Regions from separate parts of the Clostridium sp. JN-1 genome, predicted to be linked through region 2. Evidence: riboswitches for the same ligand, from Rfam matches in the RefSeq annotation. Region 2 holds a riboswitch; each other region holds the start of a gene.
The links. Region 2 has a riboswitch for cyclic di-AMP ahead of ablB (putative beta-lysine N-acetyltransferase). Riboswitches for the same ligand answer to the same signal wherever they lie in the genome.
Positions count from the first base shown of each region.

Region 1: linked by a shared signal. The riboswitch ahead of EBB51_RS06175 (LysM peptidoglycan-binding domain-containing protein) and the one ahead of ablB (putative beta-lysine N-acetyltransferase) in region 2 are both predicted to bind cyclic di-AMP.
Region 3: linked by a shared signal. The riboswitch ahead of EBB51_RS12090 (cell wall hydrolase) and the one ahead of ablB (putative beta-lysine N-acetyltransferase) in region 2 are both predicted to bind cyclic di-AMP.

Region 1 is NZ_CP033465.1:1,245,358-1,255,827, reverse strand. Features, by position in the region: gene EBB51_RS06190 (GtrA family protein) at 1-83, shown strand, start outside; gene EBB51_RS06185 (glycosyltransferase family 39 protein) at 95-2,278, shown strand; gene EBB51_RS06180 (TrkA C-terminal domain-containing protein) at 2,354-2,977, opposite strand; cyclic di-AMP (ydaO/yuaA leader) riboswitch at 3,282-3,411, shown strand; gene EBB51_RS06175 (LysM peptidoglycan-binding domain-containing protein) at 3,414-4,208, shown strand; gene EBB51_RS06170 (ribonuclease Z) at 4,523-5,455, shown strand; gene EBB51_RS06165 (alpha/beta-type small acid-soluble spore protein) at 5,587-5,784, opposite strand; gene EBB51_RS06160 (hypothetical protein) at 5,890-6,357, opposite strand; gene lgt (prolipoprotein diacylglyceryl transferase) at 6,667-7,437, shown strand; gene EBB51_RS06150 (alpha/beta-type small acid-soluble spore protein) at 7,546-7,719, shown strand; gene EBB51_RS06145 (DUF1002 domain-containing protein) at 7,795-8,661, opposite strand; gene proC (pyrroline-5-carboxylate reductase) at 8,911-9,720, opposite strand; gene hypD (trans-4-hydroxy-L-proline dehydratase) at 9,742-10,470, opposite strand, start outside.
Region 2 is NZ_CP033465.1:972,890-983,359, reverse strand. Features, by position in the region: gene EBB51_RS04830 (HD-GYP domain-containing protein) at 1-870, shown strand, start outside; gene EBB51_RS04825 (4Fe-4S binding protein) at 1,030-1,212, shown strand; partial or broken gene EBB51_RS04820 (radical SAM protein) at 1,753-2,622, opposite strand; gene nifJ (pyruvate:ferredoxin (flavodoxin) oxidoreductase) at 3,259-6,786, shown strand; gene EBB51_RS04810 (DUF3787 domain-containing protein) at 6,831-6,998, opposite strand; cyclic di-AMP (ydaO/yuaA leader) riboswitch at 7,167-7,299, shown strand; gene ablB (putative beta-lysine N-acetyltransferase) at 7,442-8,290, shown strand; TPP riboswitch at 8,394-8,502, shown strand; gene thiT (energy-coupled thiamine transporter ThiT) at 8,586-9,266, shown strand; gene EBB51_RS04795 (NifB/NifX family molybdenum-iron cluster-binding protein) at 9,449-9,805, opposite strand; gene EBB51_RS13740 (phosphatase PAP2 family protein) at 9,893-10,237, opposite strand; gene EBB51_RS04785 (undecaprenyl-diphosphatase) at 10,299-10,470, opposite strand, start outside.
Region 3 is NZ_CP033465.1:2,533,654-2,544,123, forward strand. Features, by position in the region: gene EBB51_RS12075 (FAD-dependent protein) at 1-847, opposite strand, end outside; gene EBB51_RS12080 (CdaR family protein) at 837-2,072, opposite strand; gene cdaA (diadenylate cyclase CdaA) at 2,042-2,890, opposite strand; cyclic di-AMP (ydaO/yuaA leader) riboswitch at 3,080-3,213, shown strand; gene EBB51_RS12090 (cell wall hydrolase) at 3,216-3,755, shown strand; gene EBB51_RS12095 (NAD(P)/FAD-dependent oxidoreductase) at 3,799-4,662, opposite strand; gene trxA (thioredoxin) at 4,674-4,991, opposite strand; gene EBB51_RS12105 (tetratricopeptide repeat protein) at 5,110-6,342, opposite strand; gene ptsP (phosphoenolpyruvate--protein phosphotransferase) at 6,950-8,566, opposite strand; gene EBB51_RS12115 (sigma 54-interacting transcriptional regulator) at 9,093-10,470, shown strand, end outside.

The DNA.
Region 1 (10,470 bases), 270 kb from region 2:
ATGTATACCTATCAAAAATAATTGTAACACTCATAGCACAAGTTATAAATTTTGGATCATATAAACTTTGGATATTCAATTAGGGAGGAAAGCTATGAAAAAAATAAAATTTACAAAAGAACGCCTTGCAATAACTGTAGTACTTTTAATATCTACAATACTAAACTTTGGCAATTTAGCTATAGAAGGATACGGAAATGAATATTATGCTGCAGGAGTAAAAAGTATGCTCATGAGTTTTAAGAATTTCTTTTTCGTATCATTTGACCCAGCTGGATTTGTATCCATTGACAAACCACCTTTAGGTTTTTGGATACAAACAATATCTGCAAAAATATTTGGATTTAGCGGATGGAGCATATTAATTCCTCAAGCTCTTGCAGGAGTTATATCCATAGCTCTTATATATTATATAGTTAAAAGATCTTTTGGACATATATCTGGACTGATTTCGGCTATATGCCTTGCCATAACACCAGTTTTTGTTGCTGCAAGTAAAAATAATACCATAGATAATCTTTTAGTAGTTACATTACTTATAGCTTGCTTGTTTTTATCTAAAGCTGCTGAAAAAGGCAAACTTAAATATCTCATTATAAGCCTGGCGCTTGTAGGAGTTGGTTTTAATATAAAAATGCTCGAAGCTTACATGATATGTCCTGCAATATATATAACATATTTAATTTCCTCAGCCGTACCTGCAAAGCAAAGAATAAAACATCTTATTATAAGCACAGTTGTACTTGTTGTAATATCCTTATCATGGGCAGTAACAGTTGACTTAATTCCATCTCAAAATAGACCATTTGTAGGTAGTAGCACAAATAATACCATAATGGAACTTATACTTGGACATAATGGATTGGAAAGACTTAGCCGCAATAGTGGTGGTATGGGTGGCGGATTTAATGCCGGCTCACAGGGACAAATGAGAAATTTTAAAAACAAATCAAATGATAGAACCACTACTTCTCAAAATAATATTCACGGAAATAATCATCAAGGTATGACACCACCATCAGGTTGGCAACAAAATTCTAAATCACATCAAAATATGCCTGAAGGACCTGATGGTCAAAGATTAAATAACAGTAGTCCTGGTAGTGGTGGTCCTAGTGGAGCTAATGGACTTTCAGGAAATTTTGGAGGCCAGACACAATCAGGCTTTACAAGACTGTTTTCTAAAAATGTTTTATCAGATCAAATAATTTGGTTTTTACCTTTATCATTCTTAGGATTTATAGCTGCTGCAATAGTAGAAAAGCTTAAATTTCCTTTCAATGACAAAAAGAAACTTGATTTAATACTATGGATAGCATGGCTTGTACCAGAATTTATATACTTTAGTTTTACAAAAGGATTGTTCCATCAATACTATTTAACAATGATGGCTCCACCAATTGCAGCATTATCCGGAATAGGACTCACTTCAATGTGGAAGCTTTATAAACAAAGTGGAATTAAATCATGGCTATTACCTATATCATTTATTGTAGAAGGATTAGTAAACCTACTCATGTTATCATACTTTAATACTATACCAACTACTATTAAATATATGATTATAACAGCTATAGTTTTGTGTTTTGCATCATCAATATTTCTCATATTGTACAAAGCAGCAAAGAAAAAAAGTTTGAATAGTGAAGAAAACAAGATCAATTTTTCCAAGATATTTACAGCTATTGCTCTTATAGGTATTCTGACTACACCTGCAATTGGCTCTGCTGCCACTCTAACTCATAGTGTAAATGGAACTATGCCTGCTGCAGGATTGGAACTTTTGACAAATGGTGAATCAGATAATCGTATGATAATGGGACGTGAAAATAACACTAGTAATCAAAAACTCATAAAATTCCTAGATAGTCATGTTACAAATGAAAAATATGCACTTGTTGTATCAAGTTCTACTTCTGCTGAAGGCATAATACTTGAAAGTGGCAAGAGCATTATGGCTCTTGGAGGTTTCTCTGGCTCAGATAAAATATTAAATTTAAATCAGTTTAAAGAGATAGTTAAAAAAGGTGAAGTAAGATATGTACTCACAGGAGGCATTGGAGGAAGAGATTCAGAAGATATTATGAACTGGGTTCAGAAAAATGGAAAAGTAGTTTCAGAAAGTGAATGGAAAGAAACTAATAATTACGAACATATTAAAAATCCATCAAATAGTAATAATACTAAAAGTAACACAAAAGATCAAAATTCGAGATTTGCTGGAATGGGCGTCATGAATAATGAAACACTATATGATTTAAAAGATACTGTAAAATAAGATTCATATAATATATAAAAGAGGCTATTTCAAGGTAATTAAAAATTTTCTTAAAAATAGCCTCTTTTCTTTAAGTTATTTATATAAGAACTTTTTAACTTTAGTATATGAATCTTTGTTTCCTATAAAGATAAAAAAATCTTTTTCTTTAAAAACAGCAGTAGGTCCTGGAGAAATTATCAATCTGTTATTTCTTCTAATTGCAATTATAGTAGCACCTGTGTTTTGCCAAAACTTAACTTCACTTGCAGTTTTCCCTATAATTTTAAGCCCACTATGTATTTCAAATTCAAATGGAACAAATGGACTGCTGTTATTGAAACGGTTTAAATAATCAATAATTTGATTGATTACACTTTCTATTTTACATTCAATTTCCCTTTTATCTTCTGCTAATGTAATTACTTCTTCTTTTAAGAGGTTGATAGAATCAATTTCTTTAAATTTGTCAATAAACTTTAACGAGTTATCCACAGATTTTACAATTATTCCGCTTCCTTTATTTACATCTACTATTTCCATGTCATGTAGTAAATTTATAGCTCTTCGTATAGTCTCCGGTGACACATTGTATTCACTTGAAAGAGTTGACCTTCCATAAATTTTAGTTCCTACTGCAAAATGACCTGAAACTATCCTGTTTGCTATATCAATGGCTATTTTCTGATAAATAGGTTTCGTAATTAATTCACTAGACATTATAAATTTTGTTAAAAGGTAATAGACTTTTAACAAAATTCCTCCTTTCGTTATATAGTTTTCAGCATATCTTTTAATTATAGGTTCTAAACGTGTATATGTAAAGCAGGATAATTAAGAACTAATTACGTTAGACTTAAGGAAATTCAATATACAATTCAAAAGCTGATAATGATACAATATAATGCTTAATAGTTAGGATTTCCTATTTTAGTGCGCTAATTTACATATATATGCTTAATTACCTCCAATTTAATATGGATGTCCTCATATATTTTTGTTAAAATTACACTCATGAATAACTAATAAAAATATGCCGAATCTCCTTTATGGAGTACGGGGGATTTATTATGGGGTGAATCTTAGTTTTATTAAGTAGGGTACCTCTAACCCGAACCCGCCAACTAACCTCGAAGGCAAGATGGAGGAATAATTTATGTCAAAATTTAAATGCATCAAAACTTTACTTGTAAGTCTATCATTATCATTATTTGCTTTTAGTTCTGTACAAGCTGCTAGTTATAAGGTTACATCAGGTGATTCTCTTTTTACCATAGGTAAACTTTTTTACACTACCTCAGGCACCCTCATGAAAAATAATAACTTGACAAGTTCAGCTATATATCCGGGTCAAGTGTTGAATGTACCTGCTGATGTTTACACTATAAAAAGTGGTGATACCTTATATCTTATAGCTAAAAAATATGGTATTACGACAAATCAATTAAAAAAAGCAAATGATAAATGGGATGATATGATTTACCCAGGTCAAAAATTAATTGTACCTGCAGCAACAGCAGATACTAGCAATAGTAATAGTGGACAAGCTGTTCAATCAAATACTACTGCTAAACCTATAGTTGCATATAATACTAATGATTTAGATCTTTTAGCTAGATTAGTAATGTCAGAAGCACAAGGGCAACCTTATACAGCTCAAGTAGGTGTAGCTTCTGTAGTTTTAAATAGAGTTAAAAGTAGTGAATTCCCAAATTCAATAAGCTCAGTTATTTATCAAAAATCCGATGGATACTATCAGTTTACTCCAGTTGAAAATGGATTCATAAATAATCCTGCTTCAGATGAAGCAAAAAAGGCTGCTTATGATGCTCTATATGGATCTGATCCAACAAATGGTGCAATATACTACTTTGACGACAGTGCAACTAATACATGGCTGTGGTCAAGACCTATAACTTTAAGAACTGGTAAAATGGTATTTACACATTAATTAAAGCAGAGGATAAACCTCTGCTTTTTTATTTAAAGTAAAATGTTACCGGCACTTTTTTTACTCTTAACTTTCGTTATACTATCTCTAGTTTCTCAATTTTTATACTAAACTTTATCACTTTCTCATCCTTAGCTTACTTCTATTATATGAAAACACGTAACAATTGTGATAATAATGAATCATTTTTGTATTGATATCCATTTAAATTGCTCCTTACTTACTATAATTTAATATGTTTAGTTATATAATATATTTAGTATATGATTAATTTAAACATATGTACACTAGATAATATATAGAAGGTGATATTAATGCTTGACATTTGTCTATTAGGCTGCGGTGGTAATTATCCTACTCCTCAAAGAAATTTAACATCTCTTTTAGTTTCTTATGAAGGGGAAAAAATTTTAATTGACTGTGGAGAAGGCACACAAGTATCAATGAAAATTTTAGGATCAGGATTTAAGGAAATAAGTGCAATATGCTTTACACATTATCATGCAGATCATGTTGTTGGGCTTCCAGGACTTCTCCTTACAATTGCAAACTCCGGCAGAACAAAACCACTTACAATTATAGGTCCAGATAATTTATGTAAAGTTGTAAAAGGACTTACTGTAATATGCCCTCATTTGCCTTATAACTTAAATTTAATAGAATTAACATGTGACAACCTCGAAAATTTCAAATATAAAATATTTCAAATGGAAAATATAGAAATGTATGCAGTACCAGTTGAACACAGTCTGCCGTGCTTAGCATATTCAATAATCATAAAGCGAAATAGAAAATTCGACAGAAAAAAAGCAGTTGAACATAAAGTACCAATGAAGTTATGGAATATACTTCAAAAAGGTGAATCTTTAAGTTACCAAGGTATAAAATATACACCCGACATGGTACTTGGAGAAGAGAGAAAAGGAATAAAATTATGTTATTCTACAGATACAAGACCTACATATGGATTAATTGACCTTTCATCAAATTCTGATCTTTTTATATGCGAAGGTATGTATGGTGATAACGAAAAATTGGATAATGCAATTAAAAATAAACATATGCTCTTTTCGGAAGCTGCAAAGATTGCCCGTGAAGCAAAAGTTAAAGAATTGTGGCTTACTCACTTTAGCCCATCATTAAGTGATCCAAATTGTTATCTTGAAGAAACAAAAAAAATTTTTAACAATACACACTTAGGATGCGATAGGAAATTTAAAAGTTTAAATTTTAGCAGTATTTTGTAACAATTCAACGTGGTTCATACAGAATTAAAAATGAAGAAACTAAAAACTTAAATGAAGGGTATAGAATATAAATTAAATTGATTTATATTCTATACCCTTTTATTATCTAATCAAAGTATAATATTAATTAACTATTTTACGCCCTTTTCGTAGGCTTCCACCATTTTTTTTGTCATCTGACCTCCTACGGAACCATTTTGTCTAGATGTAAGATCTCCATTATATCCTTCTTTTAAATCAACTCCAACTTCTTTTGCTGCTTCCATTTTAAACTTATTTAAACCTTCCTTAGCTTCTGGAACTAATACTCTATTTCCTCTACTTGCCATAATTGTTTCCTCCTTTTAAATTTATTAAGTTATTTTGTTTACACTAAAAGTTTGTGTATTTTTAATATTATTACTCTATTTAATTAAAGGAAATACATACAGCATTTACTTCACAGCGTTCTTTTTTACATTATTCTCTCTAATGTCCACTTTTACATTTTCTAAATCATTCTTTAATAGTTCATTATCATACTTTTCTTCAATCTTAAATTGTAATCTTAAAAATTCAGTAAGATTGTCCTGATTTATTTTTTGTTTAAACTTTTTTTTTGCATCCCTTTTTGCTAACTTATTCACCAACTCCCTATAAAATACATTTTCATCATAATTCTGAATTTTTCTTTCAACTTCTTTGTCAAATTTATACGTTGGAAAATATACATCATACTCATTACTATAATCTACATAATCCCTATAACCAAAATGACTACAAAACGAATATATGTAGTTTTCTATGCCTTCATACTTTCCCTCTATTTCAGAAGGAACATTGAAATCATTGACAATGCTGTCGCCTAAATATACCAACTCCATAAGTACTTTAAACTGTTCTTTAGTAAAATCAATTTTCACTTTTATCACCTTCTAAAAAATTTAATATAATTTAACATCTATACTATTTAATTATAACAAATTTTCTTAATTTTTGGTATTACTATAACTTTAAATTTTTAATGTTATTACCAATTTACATGCAAAATAAATCCATTTCAAACTATCTATTTAAATTATTTGTTTTTAATCATAAATATTTCTACATTTAAACTAAAATAAAGTTGATATTTAAAATATCCTAGGTGTAAAATATCTCTATAAGTATTTTAATTGGAGCTAATAAATACAAAAAAACTTAAAATATTATAAAAGATAAGGAGAATTACTTTGAATCCAATAGCATTTTCAATTTTCGGTTTAGATATAAGATGGTATGGAGTTTTAATTGCCTCAGGTATTTTAATTGGGCTATTAATTGCAAACTATACCTGCAAAATAAGAAATTTAAATTACGATACTCTTTTAGATATAGTATTAGTCTGCCTTCCAATAGGTATAGTAGGTGCGCGAGCTTATTATGTTTTATTTAACCTAGAAGACTATGACAGCTTAATTTCAGCTATAAATATCAGGCAAGGTGGTCTTGCTGTACATGGCGGTCTTATCTTTGGGCTTACAGCTGCAATACTATACTGCAGACACAGAAAAGTAAACTTTTTAGATTATGCTGACATTGCCGTTCCATCCATAATATTTGCACAAGCACTTGGAAGATGGGGAAATTTTTTCAACGGTGAAGCTCACGGCAGTCCTGTATCATATAGTTTTATACAGCACTTTCCACACTTTATACAAAAAGGTATGTACATTGATGGAACCTATTTTAATCCAACATTTTTATATGAATCAGTATGGGATTTACTTGTCTTTATAATTCTAATATATCTTATACAAAGATTTAGAAAACGCGGTTTAATATTATTTAGTTACATAGGTTTGTATTCAATAGGAAGATTTTTCATAGAAGGAATGAGGACAGATAGTTTGCTCTTAGGTCCGCTTAAGATGGCTCAACTTGTCAGCCTTGCAGGAATCACTGCATGGATAATTTTCTTGATATATGCATTTAAAACAAATAAACTTCAAAATAATAAATAGAGCTGTCTCGAGATGATTTTTTTGAAACCCCATGAATCATTTTGAGACAGCCTCTTGTATATTTTAAAGCTAAAATACACAAGCTATATACCGAGGAGATGATACCATATGTCTAGAAGAAGAATTTTAGTTCCTGAAGCTAAAGTCAAATTAGATAAATTTAAAATTGAAACAGCAAAAGAGTTGTCAGAATACAACAAAAATCATAAAGAAAAACAGCTTAACGTGGGCGGACACATGGTTAAAAAAATGGTTGAAGATTATGAAAAAAAATTAAAATAACTGCGTAAAGTAAATAATCTGTGAAAACTCTTTTTAGAACATTCACAGATTATTTTTATGTTTAAATTTTATTAATTAAAATAGATTTGAAAAAAAGCTTTTTATTGAACTCATAAGTTTATCAAAAAATCCTTGAGCTTGATCACTTGTCATAACATTTTTTAACTTGCCTGCAACGTCATTCAATTGACCTTTTACATCTGAAAAGTTTAAATTGAGACCATTTATTTTGTTCATAAGTTCAGTTATCTTATCAATATCACCCGAGCTAAGATTTACATTGTAGTTATTAGTTACATTTTCAACTATTTTTTTTACTTCTTCTGTATCCTTAGGTTTGTCCTTGATAACCTGTGTTTTAATGTCATTCATAAGACCTGCTGCCTTATCTTTTCCTATTTCGTCACCAATTTCACCTGTAGTCACAAGTTCATCATTTGCAACTTTCTTTTTATCTTCATCAATTTTAGTTCCACTGCTGCTATTTTCAAATCCTTTAAGAATTCCTGTAAGAGCTGCAGTACCTGATACATTAAAAGGAGCAGCAGCTTTTACATTTGCATTTTTTATTCCAGCTGTAATCAATGCATTTTTTATCATATTGCTGTTAACCCAATATATGTTATTTGTTGACACATTTAATCCGCCGCTTGTTGTTGGTTCTACATAAGAACACGATATTGATTTTGTACCTATTTTACTGCTATCAGCTGTGTTTCCAAGATACTTTTTTTCTTCGTCAATATTAACTTGTATTATATTTGCCTGATCTTTAGTAACATTAAAATATTTAAGCATATCATTTTTCTGTGATTCTGTAAGATCACCGCCTAGTGTAACAACCTTGTATGCATCTGCGTAAACTTTATTTCCTGGTATACATACTGCAGATAACATTATAAATACTATCAATAATTTACTCATTAACGCTTTAACTTTCATATTTAAACTTCCTTCCTTATCTTAGATATTATAAATCTACATCATTAATATACACTACATTGAGCAATAAAAAAAGCCTCAAAATTGAACCTCTTGTAATTATATTATCATATTTCTACAATTATACTTAATACCAGTAAACTGACATAAAAATAGCATGGAAATACCCTACTTTAGCAGGTATTTTCATGCTATTTATTTAAAATGTATAATTATTTTTCAAACTTGACTGGGAAACCTATTACTTTCTTACTTTTTGCCCATTTCTTTTGATTTTTTTATGCAGTCTGCAGCTGCCTTTATGACAGCACTTCTAAATCCAAGTGACTCAAGTGTTGCCACAGCGTCAATAGTTGTACCAGCTGGAGAACATACCATATCTTTAAGTTCTCCTGGATGTTTGTTGAGTTCAAGCACCATTTTTGCTGAACCTAAAACAGCTTGTGCTGCAAACTTATAAGCCTTATCCCTTGGCATTCCACCCATTACTCCAGCATCTGCAAGTGCTTCAATAAACATAAATACATATGCTGGTGAAGATCCACTTATCCCAACAACGCTATCAATTAAATATTCTGGAATAATTTCTGCTTTTCCAAAACTTTCAAATATACTTTTTACAAATTCAAGTTCTTCATCCTTGACATTTTTGTTTCTACATATTCCTGCCATTCCCTCATTTACAAGTGCAGGAGTATTAGGCATAGTCCTTATTATTTTTTTATCACATCCAAGAATAGCTTCAATACTTTCAATTGACCTTCCAGCTGCAATTGAAACTATGATTTTATCTGGTGTAACATACTTTTCTATTGAATTTAACACAGTATCGTATACATTAGGTTTTACTGCTAGAAAAATTATATCACACTTTTCCACAAGTTTTGTAGAATCTACTGTAACTTTAACACCATATTTATCAGATACCTTTTGAATCTTAGACTCATCTATATCTGATACAATTATATTTTTACTTTCAACTAAGCCCGACTTTACTATACCGCCTATTATAGCTTGCCCCATATTACCAGAGCCAATAAATCCAATTAACTTGTTCATTATCATTACTCCTCACTTAAATTAATTAAAACTTTGTTCAGTTCTAGCGATAATTTCATCTTGAAGATCTTTTCCAAGATTGTTGAAATGATCACTATATCCTGCAACTCTGACTATTAAATCCTTATATTCATCAGGATTTTTTTGTGCATCAATTAATGTTTTTCTATCTATAACGTTAAATTGAATGTGATGTCCATCTATACTAAAATATGCCCTTATAAGTGCAGCTAAATTTTCTAATCCAGAATCACCTGCAAGTGCTGATGGAGTAAACTTTTGATTTAAGAGTGTACCACCTGTTCTCAAATGATCCATCTTAGATGCTGATTTTATAACAGCAGTTGGTCCATTTGTATCAGCACTTTTTTCTGGAGAAATTCCATCAGATAAAGGTTTATTACTAAACCTTCCATTTGGAGATGCACCCATTACCGAACCAAAATAAACATGACATGTTGTAGGAAGCATATCTATTCTATAATATCCTCCTTTCATGTTTTTTCTTCCATTTACTTCATCATAAAAAGCATTAAATGCATCAATCATAACACTATCAGCATAGTCATCATCATTACCATACTTAGGTGTTTTATTCATGACTATATTATATATACGTTCATGCCCTACAAAATTATCATCCACTGCATCCATCAATTCCTGCATTGTAAAATTCTTCTTCTCATACACATTGTACTTTAGTGAAATCAAACTATCACTTAAAGTTCCTATACCAACACCTTGAATATA
Region 2 (10,470 bases):
GAACCTTCAAATTTAAAAATTAAAACAATACATGAACTTGAAAATACATTTAATGAATTTTCTTCAAATCTTAAAGATATTTTTAATGATATTTCAAATCTAAAAGTTCCAGAAATAGATCCTATAAGAGTATTTTCAAAGAAGCTGCAAAACGAATTAAAATCCACAGGAATAGTTATTAGAAATATAATTTTTTATGGCAGCAAGGGTGATCCTATCTATAGACACAGTATAAATACAGCAGCTATAAGCTATATACTTGGTAAATGGTTGAACTTTAGTGAAAAAGAATTGAATTTATTAACGTATTCTGCAATATTCCATGACTTTGGGAAAATGCAATTAAGCAAAAATTTACTAAATAAGTTTCCAAATCTTACGCAAAAAGAATATGAAACTTATAAATCCCATGTGGTGCTGGGATACAACTTTGTAAAACGAATTCCATACCTAAACTTTTCTGTAACTTGTGGTGTATTAATGCATCATGAAAAAATGGATGGTTTAGGTTATCCTTTTGGAATTAAGGAAGATAAAATTCATAAATTTGCAAAAATAATAGCTATTGCGGATTTATTTGATAATATTAGCTCAGATAGATATTTTAAAAAGGCCAATGGTCCATTTGAAGCATTAAAATTCATTCAAGATGAAGGGCTTGGTAAACTAGACTGTAAATACTGTAATGTATTTCTAAGTCACATAATAAATTATTATATAGGTGAAAATGTAATTTTAAGTAACAACAAATCATACAAAGTAATTCAAGTTAATATAACTGATTTAACAAAACCGCTGCTGCTTGATAACAATGGATTTCTTGATTTAAGAAATGAAAATGACTTATATGTTAAAAAATTAGTACCTTAATGAAATTACAAAAATAAGATTAAAACAAAGGGGACCTGCTTTATTTAGGTTCTCTTTGTTTTTAATTTTACTTAACAAAAAATCAAGTTAAACATATACTGAAATGTAACATATAAACTTTAGTATTATATACAAATTAATCAAGAGGAGACGTTGATAATGAAAATAGTTGTTATAAAAAATAATTGTCCACAAAACCATAAATGTCCTGCAGTAGAAATGTGTCCTGCAAATGCTCTAACTCAATACAATTTCAATGCACCTGTTGTAAATCATGAACAATGTCTACAATGCGGCAAATGTGTCAAACTATGTCCAATGGGAGCTTTAAAAATTGTTTAGCTTATAGGATTTCTAGTTTGCAGCTTAACTTACACTCCGGGAAATATATACAGCCTTTGACACTGTAAAAACTTTTAACAAGTTTAAAGCTCTTATTTTGAAAATTCAAGAGGCTCAAATAAACTCGCAAGCTCAAACAGTATTTGGGCCTCTAGAATTTTCTAAAATACTTCGCTAAAACTTGTAATAAAAGTTTTTAATGTGTCTTCAGGCTGTATATATATCCCTGCGTGTAAGTTGATTTGTAAATTAAAATAACTATACATTCCTTTTAGCTTAAAACTTAGTTTGCACGCAGGGGTATGTTGCCAAAATGAAAGCACATATAAATACTTTTTTATCATTCTTGGCGAAATATTTTAGAAAATCTATAAATATTGATATTGTTTGAGGCACGAGTTTATCAATGTTTATTAGATTTTCAAAATACTGAGCCTTAGAATGATTAAAAGTATTTATCGTGCTGAAGTTTGGCAGCATATCCCGGAGTGTAAACTAAGTTTGGAACTAGGAACCCCATATAGGTAGTTTAATTTTCTGCTACAATGCTCTAAATTCTTCAGGTTTATAGCCGTGCTCACCTTTAAGTACAGCATCGATTTTTTCAATTATAATGTCTTTATCCCGTGATAATGTTCCCCCTAACGATACATAATTTGAAGCATGATTGCTTCTAAAAATACAACTACTGACTTGTATATTTTTAACAAGTTAACGTGTCTCAAACATAACTTCCTCAGGTGTTAAAGGTTTGAAACTTTCTGAATTTATATCCTCATACATTTGAGTCCCTCTTTCAACCATAAGAGTTAAAAGTCCAACATAATCTGGATCAATTTCACTTATGACTTTTGCAGATTCATGGGCATTTTCCTTCCATTTATCTTTTCCACCTATTCCAGAAATCAAAGTAACCGAAAGTCTTATACCGCTTTGTTTAACTTTTCGTCCTGCCTCTATGATTTGAGAAGCAGTTACTCCTTTATTTATTTTTTCTAATATGTAATCACTTCCACTTTCTATTCCCATATACAGCATTTTTATTCCAGATTCTTTAAGTTCCTTAAGTTCATTTATAGATTTTCTCAAAACATCTTTTGGTGCAGCATAAGCAGAAACTTTTCTACACTCTGGAAATAGTTCTCTTATCTTTAATAGTATACTTTTTAATTTTTCTGTTTGAAGTACAAGCGCATCACCATCAGCTAAAAATATCTTTTCTACGTAATTATATGCTTGTCTTGCCTCATTTAAATCTTCATATATCTCTTCTAAGCTTTTTATTCTAAATTTTTTATTTTTATACATGCTGCAAAAACTGCATTTATTATGTGAACACCCTATTGTAACTTGAATTATCAAACTATACGCTTCACTTGGCGGTCTGTATACAATGCCTTCATATTCCATATATAACATCTCCTTTATACAAAATACAAAATATATATCCTATCTGATTATTTACTACTTTAACTAATCAACATAAAGATTATAACAATAATTTTGTATTAAGTCATAATTAAGTAGTTGATTTTAAGCCTGTACTAATATAATTTATATAGTATAGATAATTTTTTTAATATCTAAATACTATCTGGAGATGTTTATATGATAACTATTCAAGAAAAAGCTCTTAAATATGCTAAAAAAGTTCGAGGCTGCTTTTTAATTAAAACTATTTCTAACTCTATAGGTTGTTGAAATGGTGAGACGAAAAAAGTCACAAATCTCAAGGTTGAGATTTTAAAATATTTTAATAGAGAATACTATGAAGATTATGATGAATATGAATATCAAGGAATTAAAGTTTATATATTAAATAGTTTAATTTTAAGTGAAAATGTTCATATATCTATCCTCCTCAAACTTCCATTCATGAAACCTAAATTTAGCGTAAGCGGCATAGCTATACAATAGCTTGCCCCTTGCCCAACAGCGTAATTATATAATTAAAATTTAGAATTTTATCTAAATTAATGAATTCAATTGACGTACTTTGTAAATACTAAATATGTTAAAAATTATTTATAGAGGAGGAAACATAGTATGTCAAAAAAGTTAAAAACCATGGATGGAAACCAAGCTGCTGCTGAAGCTTCCTATGCCTTCACAGATGTTGCTGCTATTTATCCTATAACACCATCTACTCCGATGGCTGAATTTGTAGATGACATGTCTGCTCATGGTAGAAAAAATATATTCGGTCAGCCAGTTAAACTTGTTGAAATGCAGTCAGAAGCTGGTGCTGCTGGTGCTGTCCACGGATCGTTAGCTGCTGGTGCACTAACAACTACATACACTGCTTCACAAGGACTGCTTCTAATGATACCTAATATGTATAAAATAGCAGGTGAACTTCTACCTGGTGTATTTCACGTAACTGCCCGTGCACTTGCAACTCATGCATTATCAATTTTTGGCGACCATCAAGACGTTATGGCAACAAGGCAAACTGGATTTGCACTTTTAGCATCATCTAATGTTCAAGAAGTCATGGATATGACAAATATTGCTCATCTTTCAGCAATTAAATCCAGTATACCATTTTTACACTTTTTTGATGGTTTTAGAACATCACATGAATATCAAAAGATTGAAGTAATTGACTATGCTGATATTGCAAAATTAGTAGACTACAATGCAATACAAAAGTTTAGAAATAAATCTTTAAATCCAGAACATCCTTCTGTTAGAGGAACTGCCCAAAATCCTGATATTTATTTTCAACAAAGAGAATCTTCAAATAAGTTTTTCGATGCTGTTCCTGACATCGTTGAAAACTATATGAGGGAAATAGAAAAAATCACTGGGAGAGTATATCATCCATTTGATTACTATGGAGATCCAAATGCTGAATATGTAGTTGTGGCTATGGGATCAGTTTGTGACACTATAGAAGAAACTGTAGATTATTTAAGACAAAATAATAAAAAAGTAGGTCTTATAAAAGTGCACTTGTACAGACCATTTTCTTCTGATTATTTCTTTAAATATTTACCTAAAACGGTTAAAAAAATTGCTGTCTTGGATAGAACAAAAGAACCTGGTTCCACAGGAGAACCCCTTTACTTAGATATAGTAAATTTATTCTATAATAATCCAGATAAACCTGTAATAGTTGGTGGAAGATATGGATTGGGTTCAAAGGATACAACACCTTCTCAAATCCTAGCTGTATTTAAAAATCTTGAAAATCCTAATCCAAAAAATAGATTCACAATTGGAATAGTTGATGATGTTACAAATACATCTCTACCAGAAGACGAGGTAATAGATACATCACCTCAAGGAACTATAAGGTGTAAATTTTATGGTTTGGGTTCAGATGGTACTGTTGGTGCAAATAAAACAGCAGTTAAAATCATAGGTGATAAAACAAACTTATATTGTCAAGCTTATTTTTCATATGATAGTAAAAAGTCCGGCGGAAGTACAGTTTCCCACTTAAGATTTGGAGATAAACCAATAAAATCACCTTACTTGGTTTATGAATCAGATTATACCGCTTGCCACAACAAATCTTTTATTTACAATATAGATGTATTAAAAGGTTTAAAGAAAAATGGAACATTTGTTTTAAACTGTCCATGGCAAGAAAGTGAATTGGATGAAAACCTGCCTGCTTCAATGAGGAGATATATTGCCCAAAATAATATTCAATTTTATATAGTTGATGCAATTTCAATATCACAGAAAGTTGGGTTGGGTTCTAGAATAAACATGGTAATGCAAGCTGTATTCTTTAAACTAGCAAATATAATTCCTGCAGATCAAGCAGTGCAATATTTAAAAGACTCTGTAGAATACACTTACGGTAAAAAAGGTAAGAATATAGTTGACGCAAATAAGGCAGCAATAGATGCTGGTGTAAATGCTGCCCATAAAGTTACTGTACCAGAATCATGGAAAGATGCTAAAGGCCAAGATATTCCTAAAAAAGAAGTTCCTGACTTCGTTAGTAAAATTGAAAGACCCATGGCAAGACATGAAGGAGATGAACTTCCAGTTAGTGCCTTTAAGGGAATGGAAGATGGTACTTACCCAGTTGGCATATCAGCTTATGAAAAACGCGGAATTGCAGTTCGTGTACCTGAATGGCAAATTGACAAGTGTATACAATGCAACCAATGTTCATATGTTTGTCCTCATGGTGTAATAAGAGCATGCTTGGTAAATAATGAAGAACTACAAAAAGCTCCTAAAGAATTTTTAACTAAGAAGGCTGTTGGCAAAGGTCTTGAGAACTTACAATATCGTATTCAAATAAGTCCACTTGATTGTACTGGATGTGGAAACTGTGCAGATATCTGCCCTGCTCCAGGTAAGGCCCTTATAATGAAACCTGCCCAGGAACAAATAGATGAACAATCTGGCAACTTTGAATATGCCTTAAAAATTACTTCTAAAGAAGGATTAATGGATTTGCACACAGTAAAGGGAAGTCAATTTGCAAAACCTCTATTGGAATTTAACGGTGCTTGTCCTGGCTGCGGTGAAACTCCTTATGTCAAACTCTTGACTCAGCTTTACGGAGACAGAATGATGATAGCAAACGCAACAGGCTGTTCATCTATTTGGGGAGCAAGTGCACCTTCAATAGCTTACACTACAAATAATTTTGGCAAAGGACCTTCTTGGGGTAATTCATTATTTGAAGATAATGCTGAATATGGATATGGAATGTTCCTTGCTGTAAACCAAATGAGAGAACGATTAGCTGATTTGATGAATCAAGCTGTGACAATGAATATAAATTCTGAACTCAAAGAAGCTTTTAAAGAATGGCTTGGTGGATTTAATGATGCAGATATTTCAAAAAAAGCTTCTGCAAAGATATTAAAACTAATAAATAATGAAGATCTTAAACAAAATAATATTTTAAATGAAATTCTCATGAAAAAAGATTATTTAATTAAAAAATCCCACTGGCTAATTGGCGGCGATGGATGGGCATATGATATAGGATATGGTGGATTAGATCATGTTCTTGCACTAGGTGATGATGTAAATATATTTGTTTTGGATACGGAAGTTTATTCAAATACAGGCGGTCAATCATCAAAGTCAACTCCTACTGGAGCAGTTGCAAAACTTGCTGCAAGTGGTAAAAAAACAAGGAAGAAAGACTTAGGATTGATGGCTATGACCTATGGAAATGTTTATGTAACTCAAATAGCCATGGGTGCAAATATGAACCAGGCCATTAAAGCAATTACAGAAGCAGAAGCTTATAAAGGTCCTTCCTTAATCATAGCTTACGCACCTTGTATAAGTCATGGTATTAAAACTGGAATGGGAACGAGTATGGCTGAGGAGAAAAAAGCCGTTGAATCTGGTTACTGGCACTTATTTAGGTATAATCCTATGCTAAAACAAGATGGTAAAAACCCATTTATATTAGACTCAAAAGAACCTACAAAACCATATATTGACTTTATCAATGGTGAAATCCGTTATTCTTCATTAAAGAAAGTCTTCCCTGAAAGGGTTGAAAAAGCATTTCAGGAATCTGAAAATAATGCTCGCGAAAGATACAATATTTACAAAAAATTATCATCTCTTCAACATTGCTAATAATAAAAAGTCTAACCAATTGGTTAGACTTTTTATTATTAGCATCATTTTTCATTAGAATCTACATATTCCTTGGCATTTTTAACATCGAATTCACTTGGCACGGGTACATTTGAAACTGGTTTTGACTTGTGAATATTTGCCCATGCTGCAGTATCATGTTTTTCAATTGGAGATTCCATAGAACTATCCTTAACTCTATCTTCTTCCATAACAACTCCTCCTTTCATAGATATTATCTCTAATTTTAAAAAATGTATGAAAAATTATTATTTAATTGAATCATTGAATCATCAATTGAATATAATATATTGAGTCATTGAATCATAATATATTGACATGCATACATTATAATGATATGCTTATATGTAAAATAATAAATAGCGGTAGCGCTGAATCATTTCGAACGGGAGAACCAACTTTGGGGTGAATCTTATCAAAATATGATAAGTAGGGTTATTTTCTTCGACCCAAATCCGTCAGCTAATCTCGTAAGCGTTGAAGAGAAGTTTTAGTATACTTTGTTATTATATATACTGTATTTTTTATCATGTATATAAATAGCATTTAATAAGCTGCAGTTGCTTCTCTGCAGCTTATTTTTTATCTAATTATTAGATTTATATATTATTAATTTTTAAGGGGAGAATAAATCGTGAATGCTGCTAAATGTAAATTAAATAATAATTACTATGCTAAAATAGATAAAAGTAAAATATATATTGATTATATTAATAACCGTGTAAAAATAGTTAATTTCCATAAGATATCGGTACAAACTATAAAAAGAATAATACGCTATGCATCAAGACAGCATTTAAGCAAAGTTGTATGTAACTGCGATACCGCATATTTTCAAACTTTTTCTGATGCAGGATTTATTTTAGAAGGTAAAATAGATTCCTATTTTAGAGGCGAGGATGCTTTATGCATGTCGTACTTTATAATAGGTAAACGAAAAGCTTGTAAAAATGATAATATGGAAAAGTTATTTTTAATGAAAAGTTTAAATGTAAAAAATAGTTTTAAGTTTAGTAATAATTTCAAGTACCAGATAAGGAATGCAAAAGAAAGCGATATAGATGAATTAATAGACTTATTTTCTAGCGCATTTTTTGCGTATCCTTCTCAAATATATGATAAGGATTATTTAATTCAAAATATGAACAAAAATGTTTTATATAAAGTTGCCACTTATAATGGTAAAATAATTGGTGCAGCTTCTGCATATTTAGATTACGAAAATTTAAATGCAGAAATAGCTGACTGTGCTACTTACCCTCACTATAGAGATAAAGGCATATTGTCAAATATAATTTACCTTTTAGAATTAGATCTTAAAAAGGAAGGATTCATTAGCTTATATAGTTTGTCTAGGGCGATAAATCCAAGTATAAATATTGTATTGAGTAAACACGGCTTTAACTTTAGAGGTAAGCTAGTGAATGATTGTAATATATGCGGTGAGTTTGAAAGTATTAATATTTGGGCTAAAGACATTTAAATTATACTCCTGCCCCTTTTCATTTTACCGCCAGCCTCAAACTTAAAGCAGCAAGCAGGCTTTAAATTTAATAGACTTAGTGGTATAATTAAATAAAATTTTATAAAAGTGCTAGGGGTGCATTAGGCTGAGAAGTGAAGTTTATTATTCTTCATAAACCCTTATACCTGATCTGGATAATACCAGCGTAGGAAAAGTGATTTATATACAATTAAAACCGTATTCCGAATATCTGGAGTCGGTTTTTTGTGTTAAACCTAGACTTCCTGAGCACTAATTTAAGGGGGTTTTTTTTATGTCCGTTATTTTAAAAGATTTAAAAGTTTTTTTATCTATTCCTCAAAACTTAATTGAAATTTTAAAACATCCAGTATCTTTGTTTGCACTGCTTGCTGTAATTATTTTAATTTTGGCTGCAATTAAGGTAAAAAAGATAAAATTCACCACTTCCATGGTTGTTCAAATTGGAGTAGCTCTTGCGCTTGCAACTGTACTTAAAATCTTCAGAATTTATCACTTTCCACAAGGCGGAAGTGTAACTTTAGGAAGTATGGTACCAATTTTAGTTATGGCATTCTTTTATGGTCCTGAAGTTGGGTTCTTAACTGGCTTCTTATACGGAATAATATCATTAATACTTGGTCCTTACATTCTCCATCCTGTACAAGTATTATTTGATTATCCACTGCCTTTTATGGCTCTTGGACTTGCAGGCTATTTTAGAGATAGAAAGATACTAGGAACTATTGTCGCTGTATTTGCTCGGTTTATATGCCACTTCATTTCCGGTGTGGTATTTTTCGGAAGCTTTGCTCCTAAAGGAATGTCTACATATTTATATTCACTTACGATTAATGGACCTTTTATGGCAGTAGAAGGCGGAATATGTATTGTTATTATGGCGTTTCTTCCTATAGAACAGCTGTACTCTATTTTTAACAAACATAAACAAGGAATCTCTACCCCAGGGGTGTAAATTTTTCCAAGACATAGGACAGAGGACGGTGAAGGAGGATTTTTCTCCGCTAAGCTTACGAAAAATCTTTAATTAAACTTTTGATAACTCGTTTCGCTAAAGCGAAACATTGCTAACTTAGAGAACGTACCTAGATTTGATTTACACAAATCTAGGTACGTTCTCCCTCTGTCCTCTATTTTTTAATGATTATGGTGCTCTCCATGATGATTGCAGACTATATTTTTATCTTCTAATGTTCCATTAATGTATTCTTCAACAACCTTCATGTACTCCCCTGATGCTCCTCTTATTACTTGAAGACCATTCATCTTTAAACCATTAATTGCTCCTTGACCTATGCCTCCTACTATAACTACCTCTACTCCATGCTTTGAAAGCAAGTTTGCTAAACCTTCATGCTGATGTTGAAATTCTTCAGAAGATATTTCTTCTACATTAGTAACCTTTTTATCTTCTACTGTTACAATTTCAAAACTCTTACTCATTCCAAAATGTTGATTAACCACGTTTCCATTACTAGGTAATGCTATTTTCATACTATCTAACCTCCATATTATTATTGGCATATGCTATTTAAATTATATGATATATATAGATTGCTGTCAAATGCCAGCAAAATTTACTTAACCTATTATTGCATCAGGTAAAACTTTATAAACCTCTAATAAAATAATACTTAAACTAAGATAAACCACTCCAAATTCATATCCAGCTGCAACATCACTTGGATACTGCAAATTTAAATAAACCATGCTTAATCCAATAAGAAAGCAAAGACATAAATAAATATCTATAGCTAATGGTTTGATCCAAGTTTTCTTACTGTACTTTATTATAGTGTAAGCTAAAAACATCAAAAATAAAACTGCTGTTTCTGCTATGGCAGCCTTTATTTTTCCAAGAGAATGAAATATCTTTAAACTGTCATTGAGAATTTTTATAACAAGATTATATATTTTAATCAACATATCTTAAGCTTAGTATTCTAACTTATTATTTTCTATATTAAGTTAACTTATTTAAGTATATTTAAATTTCATTATATAATGACTTGAAGCCTAATTTTATTGTCGCCTTTTTTTCAGCCATTTCATATAAATTTTCAACCTTACTTCTTAATTTTAAGTTATAAATATAGCTTGTTGCAAAAACCATTAAATATGCCCCTACAACATCCATAGGATAGTGATGTCCAACATAT
Region 3 (10,470 bases), 1.2 Mb from region 2:
CAAAGTCTTTGGCTTCCATAAATATTCCCCTTTTATAAAGCATTTCGTAGGTATCTCTAGCACTATGTCCTGGGGCTAATATAAGATTTTCACACGGCATTTCTTCTCCATTTACAATTATTGATTTTAACTTGTCATTTTCCATCAATATATCTTCAAGTTTGCTGTTAAACCTAACTTCTCCTCCAAGTTTTATTATTTTTTCCCTTATGTTTTTAACGACTCCTTTTAAAATATCCGTTCCAACATGCGGTTTATTACTATACATTATTTCTTGAGGTGCTCCACTTTTTACAAACTGATCAATTATAAAACGGCATCTTGAATCCTTACTTCTTGCTGTAAGTTTTCCATCAGAGAAAGTTCCAGCGCCGCCTTCTCCAAATTGAACATTACACTCCATGTTTAATTTGCCAGTATTCCAAAAATTATTGACTTCAAGAGTCCTTTCTTCTACATTATGACCTCTTTCTATAATTATAGGTTGATATCCATTTTGAGCCATCAAAAGACCTGCAAACATCCCTGCAGGTCCCATTCCTATTATAATAGGTCTGTGTTTCATTCTCTTTTTGCCAAATTCAAAACTTTGATTATACTTATCTTTTATCATTCTTACATCTTTTGATTTAGCTTCATTTACTATTTTTAATTCATCTTCACATTCTATTTCAACAGCATAATCAAACTTTATGGTATTTTTCCTTCTAGCATCTACAGACTCTTTAACTATTCTTAACTTTTTTATATCATTTACATTGATTCCAGCTTTTTTTGCTGCCTTATTTTTAACTTGGCTTAAATCTTCTTCTATATTTAAAATTATATTGTTTATTTTAATGCCCATCTTTTACCTCCTGATTTTTTCTGCTTATATTAACTGACACTTGTTCTGGATCCTGAGACACTTTGGTTATTCCATCCGGCAAACTTATGTTTACAGGAACGGTATTTTGCCCTTCTTTAACACCACTTAAATCCACAATTGCTGTTATATCACTGTCCTTGAGATTTTGAACAGCATCTTGAGATCCCGTTACAACCAAGTTAACAGTGCTTGAACTCAAAATTGCATTATAGCTGGCATCTAAATTACTGGTTTGTATATTCACAGTTACTTGTTTTTGCGTACTTTTATTATCAAAAAAGTTGACTTTTAATTTGACTGTATTTCCGCCGTTTATAAGTATGACTCCTTGAGGCAAAATAACTCTAGCTTCTACTGTATCTTTTCCATTAAGTGTACTTGCATCTATGCTTTCAGTATTTAATCTTTCCACATTAGCTATTTGCGATTCACTTCCCGTTATATTTACACTAGAGTCTATTGGAACTACTGATTTTATACCATAATCATTTAAGTTTCCTGAAATATTTACATTTACCGGAACACTCTTTATTCTTTTGACAGATATAGATATATCCAAATCTTTAGGTTCTATTTCTACATTTTTTATTACATTTCCCAACGAATCTTCAGCTCTTAAAGTTACTTTTTTATTTACATCTTCTGAAACGTTTTGGATATTGTATACTGCTTCTGCCTTTGTAACTTTCTGGATTGCATCCTGTGATCCCTTAATTTTAACTTGGTTTACACTTAGTTCGGGTTTAGCTGCATAAAATCCGCTCTTGGCTTTTCCTAAAAGTGAGAGTTTAACTGGGACATTCTTACTCTTTAAATCTTCAATTATTACCTTAACCCATAAACTTTCGCTATTTACAATTCTTACAGTAGAAGGGCTCTTTACTACTTGAACGGGTATTTTATTTTCACCTTTTTTTACTACATAAGTACCTAAATCAGATACAAGTTTAAATTGTGAAGCTTTGACAGCATATAAATCAGATGCATTTCCCTTTATAGTTAATGTAACACTTAAATTATCTTCATCTATAGGTACGAGATTAGATTGTACAGGTGTATCTTTATTTATAACCTGAACAGGAACTACAATTTTTCTTTCTCTTACGGGGTTTTCAACATTATATATAAAAAGCCATAATATAAACGATACTATTACACAGCATACCTTTACAACTATTTGCTGTCTTTTATCTTTTTGATCCATTGAACCACCTGCTCTCTAATGGTTAATTTTCTATGCTGTCTTTTCTTTATAATTCTCACTAAAATACTTCGCAGCTTTTCCTTGGTATAATTTCTAGTCATATTTCCATTTACAGCAAGTGAAATGGTTCCAGTTTCTTCAGATACTACAATTATAAGTGCATCAGATTTTTCTGAAATACCAATTGCAGCTCTGTGTCTTGTGCCTAGTTTTTTGTTCAATTCGCGATTATTTGTAAGCGGCAGAAAACATCCTGAAGATATTATCCTGTCATTTCTTATTATTGTTGCTCCATCATGAAGCGGAGTATTTACTACAAATATATTTTCAAGCAGTGCCGATGATACCACTGCATCCAATCTAGTCCCGGTCTTTATTACATCTTCAAGTCCTGTAAACTGCTCTACTATTATGAGTGCTCCTGTCCTGCTTACGGATAAATTTCCAACTGCGTTTACAATTTCATTAATTACTTTTTTCATGGTTTCGTCATCCTCAAACATATGTATATCATTAAAAGCAGTTCTGCCAAGATGTTCTAGTGCACTTCGAATTTCAGGTTGAAATATAATTACAAGAGAGAGCACACCTATTGTAATTGTCTTTGACAGTATCCAATTCAGCATTGTAAGATTAAAAAAATTACTTACAGGAATAAGAAATAAAATTAATATAATACCTTTCAAAAGCTGTTCAGCCCTGGTTTCTTTTATTAGCATATAACCTTTGTAAAAAATATATGAAACAACTAGTATATCTGCTATTGATGATATACTGATATTCCTTACTGAATTGATTACCATGTCTAATGCTTCCACCCATTTCACTCCTTTGTTAAATATGTTGTAACTTATATCACGTACAATATTCTCATACTGCATAATTTTCTCTCTACTTTATACTTAATTATACACTATTTAATAATGCTTTATATCAAAACAAAATCTAATTTATAAAATATTAATAAAAAAAATAAACTTTTGCATTTTTTTTAAACTATTGGTTACACTACCATTAAGCCTAAGTTTTCAATTTCTGTTAAAAACGCGGGGAAACCAGTATTTTTGGGGTGAATCGTTTTACGTAGGTTATGCCTTTACCGAACCCGTCAGCTAACCCCGTAGGTAAAAGGAGAGGATTTAATTGAAGGAAAAACTAATAATTTTTATAATTTTTACTTTAAGTTTATTAATGTTTATTCCACTTAAAGTCAGTGCCCGGGAAAATAATACTTCCGATATCAACTTATTTAATGAAAATGAAGGAGAACAGGTAGTCCAAGTTTTTAATTGCTGTGATAAGAAAGTTTATATAACTCAAAAAGACTTAGACTTAATGGCTAAAGTAGTATATGCTGAAAGCAATTGTGAACCCTTTGAAGGAAAAGTAGCAGTTGCTTCTGTAATTTTAAACAGACTTAAATATCCTGAATTTCCAAAGACGGTAGAAGGGGTAATAATGCAAAAAGGCGCTTTTTCATGTGTGAATAATGATGGAACAATTTCTGCTCCCCAAAGTGAAGATTGTTATAAGGCAGTTTTGGAAGCCTTAAATGGATCTGATCCAACAGGAAAAGCTGTCTTTTTCTACAATCCACAAATAGCAACATCTAGATGGATGAAGGACATAAATAAGGAAAATGTAAAAACCATTGGCAATCATGTGTTCTTTACAGCAAATTAACATATTAAAATATCCCTGGACTTTTTATAATCCAGGGATATTTTTAATTTATTATAGAATCTAAATACGATACAGCATTTAATGCCGCTACTTGACCTTGACCTGCTGCTTTCATATACTGATATGGTTTTCCAGCACAATCGCCAGCAGCATAACAACCTCTTATACTAGTCTTCATATTTATGTCTACTTTTATGTGCCCTTTGTCGAGTTCTATTCCAGGAACAAGCTGGCCGGGAGATATACTGTCCTTCAATACAAAAATTCCATCTGTAATTATTTCTTTATTTTTTAATACAAGTTTTTCTACTTTATCTTTTCCAACTATCTCAAGCGGCATATCTAAAACTACTTCTATATTATCTTTTAAGCTATAATCTGCTTTATACCTTGGTATATAATATAACTTTGATGCTAGTTCACTTACAAAGTTTGCTTCTTGTTCTGCTTCCCTATTATACCCTATAATTGTTACAACTTTTCCTTTATACAGCGGTGCGTCGCAGGTTGCACAATATCCTACGCCTTTACCTAGAAGCTCTTGTTCACCTTTTAATGGACTCGTTTGTTCTATACCAGCTGCTATTATAACAGCCTTGGATTCATAGTTTTTTTGATTTACTGAGATTGTAAAATAGTCTCCCATGGCATATACGGCATTAACTCTTTCATATATAATATTTATATTCATGGCATCTATATGACCTTGAAACTCATTTTTTAAGTCCCTTCCCTTAATGTTATAAAATCCAAGATAATTTTTAATAAGTGGGGCTTTATTAAGTTTATGACTTAAATCTCTATTTCCAAATACTAAAATATTCTTATTTCTAATCTTTGCATTTACAGCTGCAGATAATCCAGCAGCTCCACTTCCAACTATAGCTATATCATATCTATTACTCACTATTTTCACCTCTAGATATAGTTTTCTATAACACCTTTTATTGCTTCTTTTGGTCTAAATCCAACAAGAGTTTTTGCTGGTTTTCCATCTTTAAATATAATAACTGTAGGTATACTTGCTACCTTGTATTCCATTGATGAAACTGGGTTTTCATCTACATTAAGCTTATAAAATTTAGCCTTTTCACCTATTTCACTTGAAATTTCATCAATGACAGGTCCAAGCATTTTGCATGGTCCGCACCAAGGTGCCCAAAAATCTACTACTACAGGAGATGCCTCTTTTTTAATAACTTTTGAAAAATCAGTATCTTTTATTTCACTTACCATAATTTGTTACCTCCTTATACCCTTATGGGGTATCTTTATATTTTTTATTTTATAATACTTAATGTATTCAGTCAATAGTTTTTAATACATTGCACTTTACACCCCTGGGGTGTAAAAATTACCAATTTATTATTGATTGAATTAAGGAGTTATTGTACATGGATGAAGAATAGTTATCTGCAAGTTTATTTGCATATGTTTTCGCTTTTGTTTTATCTATATCCTTATATATAACTGCTAAATTATATAATACTGTTTCTTCATAATCTCCACTTGGAAAGTTTTGATCATACTTTTCAAAGTACTTTATTGCATTTTCAACATCTTTTGAAGAATTATAACTAAGACCAAGCATATATATTATATGTGAATACAAATAACTTTGTGAGCCAAATTGATATGCTTTAAGTAAGCTATCATTTGCCTTAGAGTAATCTTTATTATTTATAAAATTACATCCATTTGTATAAAAGTATTGTACACCTTCATCGCTTGATAACATTTGTTCTGCACTTGAAATAAGTGCTTTATCATTTACTGATAAACTCTTATCCTTCCATTTAATAACGCAATCGTACATTGCATCAAAATTTTTATTATCAATATACGTATTTAAGCTCTCTTTTGGAAAAGTCTCCTGTTTTTTTGACACAGCAGTTTTCTTTTTTTCTGGAGTACTTTTCTTTATATTAGAGGCACTGCTTGAACTTTTATTATTACTTAGCTTTGCCATGTTTCTGTTTGTAAAACTTTTTACCGCAAAAAAAACTAACGCAAGCAAAATAATTATAAGCATAAAAATTCCAGCTGCCATACCTGCTCTTTTTAAGCTGTGCTTTTTTTCTACAACTCCATATTCTACAAGCATTTTCATATTATTTTTAGCTGTAGAATTATTTTTATCCAGCCTAAATACTTTATCTATACATTCTTGTGCTTTAGTATATTCTGCTTTCTTTATATAGCATATGGTCTTATAATTATTTACATTTATATAATTATAGTCACTTTCTGAACACACTTTAAGAAGCTCAAGTGCTTCATTTATTTTTAAGTTTTTTACTAAATTTACAGCATTCATATACCTTTCAAGATTGAGCTCATCTTTTTTACTATCTTCCAGATACTTTTTGGCAACCTTATCCTTGTTTACATGAGAATTTAACTTCCAAGTTTTTTGTGCACGATCAAGATCTCCATTTAGATAATACAGTAAGCCTTTTAAGTTTAAAGCAGCAATATTTCTAACATCGAGGCTTGTACTTTTGTCACACAAGCTAATTGCATTATAGATATAACCATGATTATATATTTTTAAAGCTTTTGCATACAGCCTTTTAGACCTATCCATGAGTATTTCTCCTTAGTTATTTTATTTTAACACTACTATTATATAACAATTAATCCTCACTTAACAAACTTAGATACAATTCGGCAGCTTATAATATGCGAAAAATACAAAGCATTTTTTTATAGGACGGGATTCAAAGTATAAAGGACAAAGGACAGAGGACAGAGAGGGTTGATTTTTTGCTAACGCAAAAGAATCTTTAAATTTATATAAATTAGCAATGTTTCGCTTTAGCGAAACGAGTTATCAAAAATTAAATTAGTTTTCTGACGTAAGGAAGAAAACTTACCTTCTCTGTCCTATGTCCTCTATTTTTTTGTTCTCTCAAAAATATTGCACTGCAGTTAGCTAAAAAAATAAGAGATTTTGATTATCTTAATATAAGTTAATCAAAATCTCTTATATCTATAATAAATTTATATAAGGCTTAAGTGAACTCACCCCCACTTACTTCGTTGAAGCGGCGGCTTCGTATTCAATACTCCCAACAGAGCAAGTTTACCTACGCTCCAAAGGCAGCACTAACCTTGAACAGTGCCAATTTGAGTTCTTAGCGAGAACCCACCGCACTAGGCGATTGTAATTGTTCTGAACATACCGATGTACATTAATTTTGCATTATAAGTTGTTTTGCTTTAAGTATCGAAGACGCACTCATTGAGAATTCATCTAATCCATACTTTACAAGTGTAGGCACAGATTTTTCATCACCTGCCATTTCTCCACACATTCCGCACCATTTTCCTTCTTTATGTGCAGCTTCTATAGTCATCTTTATAAGTCTAAGTACTGCTGGGTGCATTGGGTTGTAAAGATATGATACTCTCTCATTCATCCTATCTGCTGCTAAAGTATATTGTATTAAGTCATTAGTTCCTATACTAAAGAAATCAACATATTTTGCAAGCTCATCTGCATAAACAGCTGCTGCAGGTATTTCAACCATTATGCCGGTTTCTAAATTCTCGTTAAATGCTTTTCCTTCTTTTTTAAGTTCTCCCATGCACTCTTTTAGAACTTCTTTAGCTTGAAGGAATTCTTCTAATGAAGATATCATAGGAAACATTATCTTTAGATTTCCAAAAGCTGATGCTCTAAGTAATGCTCTTAATTGAACTTTAAATATATCTTTTCTATCAAGGCAAAGTCTTATAGCTCTATATCCTAAGAATGGATTCATTTCCTGAGGTAATGGAAGATATGGAAGCTTTTTATCTCCCCCTATATCCAAAGTTCTTATAACTACAGGTTTTCCATTCATTTTTTCAACTACATATTTATATGATTCAAACTGCTCATCTTCTCCAGGCATATCTTCTCTATCCATGTATAGGAATTCTGTTCTAAAGAGACCTACTCCATCTCCACCATTTTCTATAACTTGATTTATATCTTCTGCTTTTCCTATATTTCCTGAAACTTCTACTCTCTTGCCTGCTTTTGTAACAGTTTTAGTTTCTATAAGTTTTTTCAGTTCTTCTTTTTCTTCCATGTATTTTTGCTTTTTAATCTCATACTCTTTTATAGTATCCTCATCTGGATTTACTATTGCAATTCCCTCTACTCCGTCTACAATTACTGTATCTCCATTTTTAACTTCTTTTGTTATATCATTAAGTCCTACTACTGCTGGTATCTCTAAAGTTCTTGCCATAATAGCACTGTGGGAAGTTCTTCCTCCTATATTTGTAAGGAAAGCTGTTACTTTGCTCTTATCTAACTGTGCAGTATCGGATGGAGTTAAGTCATTTGCAACTATTACTGTATTTTCCTCTATATTATCAGATAACACAGAAACCTTTCCAGCAAGGTTAGCCATTATCCTCTTTCCAACATCTTTTACATCTGCTCCTCTTTCTCTCATGTACTCATCTTCCATTGCTGCAAATATACCTTCATACATTTTAACTACATCGTTAAGAGCCTTTTCTGCATTCACCTTATTTGATTCAATTCCTGATTCTACAGCTCCAGCAAATTCTGGATCACCTAAAAGCATCATATGACTTTCAAAAACTGCTGCTTTATCTGCTCCAACTTCTTTTTCAGCTTTTTCTTTTATCTTAATCAACTGCTCTTTTGAACTTTTAAGAGCTTTTTTGAATCTTTCTTTTTCAAGATTAACATCGTCTATTTTTCTTTCTTCAACTTTTATCTCCGCATCTTCTTTTATTAAGACTTTACCTATTGAATATCCTTTTGATGCTGCTATACCTTTTTTCATTATTAATCCTCCCTAATACATTACTATAAATATATACTAGCAAATTTCATGCCAACTTATATTTAATTTTTCCTTTATTTTAATTTAAAATACATAAAAATAGCATCATATGCCTAAATACTTATGTTAAGTGGATAGTCCTTTCAAAAGTATGGCTGCAATTTTACTTTGAAAACTCCTGTGTTCAGCCAACCTTATAAGCTATAAATTGATAATTTTTATCAACTTATAGCTTATAAGATTTAAATATTTGAAGTTTGACTTGATATAAATTGTCCTTGTACATAAATATTGACAGTTATTTTAAATTTTACATGTCTATAATTACATTATACCTCAAATTTTATGGTTTTGTTAATAAAAATTACTCAAATAAGCAGTATAATGATGTGTGCACTTACGCTTTTTTATGGTATATTATAATTATTGATAAATTTTATCATAATGTGATTTAATTTTGATAAAATTTATCAATAATTATGTATAAAATTGTAGAATAAACGTTAATTCAGGAGATCGATAATTTATGTATAAGAATAGTATAAACATACCTATAAATGGAGGTATACACACAAGAATAGCTGCAATCATAGTTAATAAGGCTGAACAATTAAAAAATGAATTTGGAGTAAATTTATATATAAGAAATCTTCCATCTGCGGAACCTCTTGCAATAAGTATGCTTGCACTGCTTTCACTTAAAATAAAAAAGGATGACATTATAGAAATTTCCTGCAAAGAAGATTCTATGGATGGTCAAAATGCTGTACTCAAGTTATGTAACTTTATAACAATTGATATGGCAAATACTCAAAATAATTCGACTTTATCTAAAATAGATGACATAATGGAGCAAAAGACCATAGCATACGAACAAATTGTTAAAAACATTCCTGTAGGAATAATTGTGATAGATGCTAATGGTTATATTACTACAATGAATGATTATACTTTAAAGATGATAGACAAAAAACTAAATAATGTAATTGGAATGTATGTAAAGGATGTTATTCCAACTTCTTATTTACCAAATATAACTGTGTCTAAAAAACGTGTTTTTGGACAAACACAGTATATAAATAATCATTTAGTAATTACAAATAGATCCCCTATATTTTATAATGATAAGGTAATTGGTGCTCTTGGAATTTTTCAGGATATATCCGAAGTTGCTGCTATGAAAGAAGTTAATGAGAGGTTTAAAAAAATATTAGAAGCATCACATGATTTGATATGTTTTGTAGATGACAGGAGAATTATAAATTATGTAAATCCAGCTTACGAAAAACACTTTGGAATCGATCACAATGATCTAGTTGGAAAAGACCTTTTAGAAGTATCACCAAATGGTTTCACAATGAAGGTCTTTAATTCTAAAAAACCAATAGAAAACATAGTTTACACAAAAGGCAATTCAAATATAGTATCCACTGTAGAACCTATTTTCATTGATAGTACATTTAATGGAGTTATTTCAATTTCTAAAACTGAAAATGAATTAAAGGATTTGATGAAAAAACTTGAAAAGTCCCAAGAAGAATTAAATTATTACAAGGAAGAACTTAAAAGGCAAACTGTCTCAATTAAATCATTTAGTTCAATAATAGGATGCAGCAGCTCACTTAAGGAATGTATCTTTATGGCAGATAAGGCTTCTCAGTCAACTTCAACTGTACTTATACGCGGCGAAAGTGGTACTGGTAAGGAACTTATAGCAAAGGCAATACATGATAACAGCAGCAGACGCGGCAAGCCATTTGTAAGGGTAAACTGTGCAGCAATACCACAAAATCTATTTGAAAGTGAATTATTTGGATATGAAAAAGGTGCATTTACTGGTGCTTTTAAAAACAAACCTGGAAAATTTAATATTGCCAACAAAGGTACTATATTCTTAGATGAAA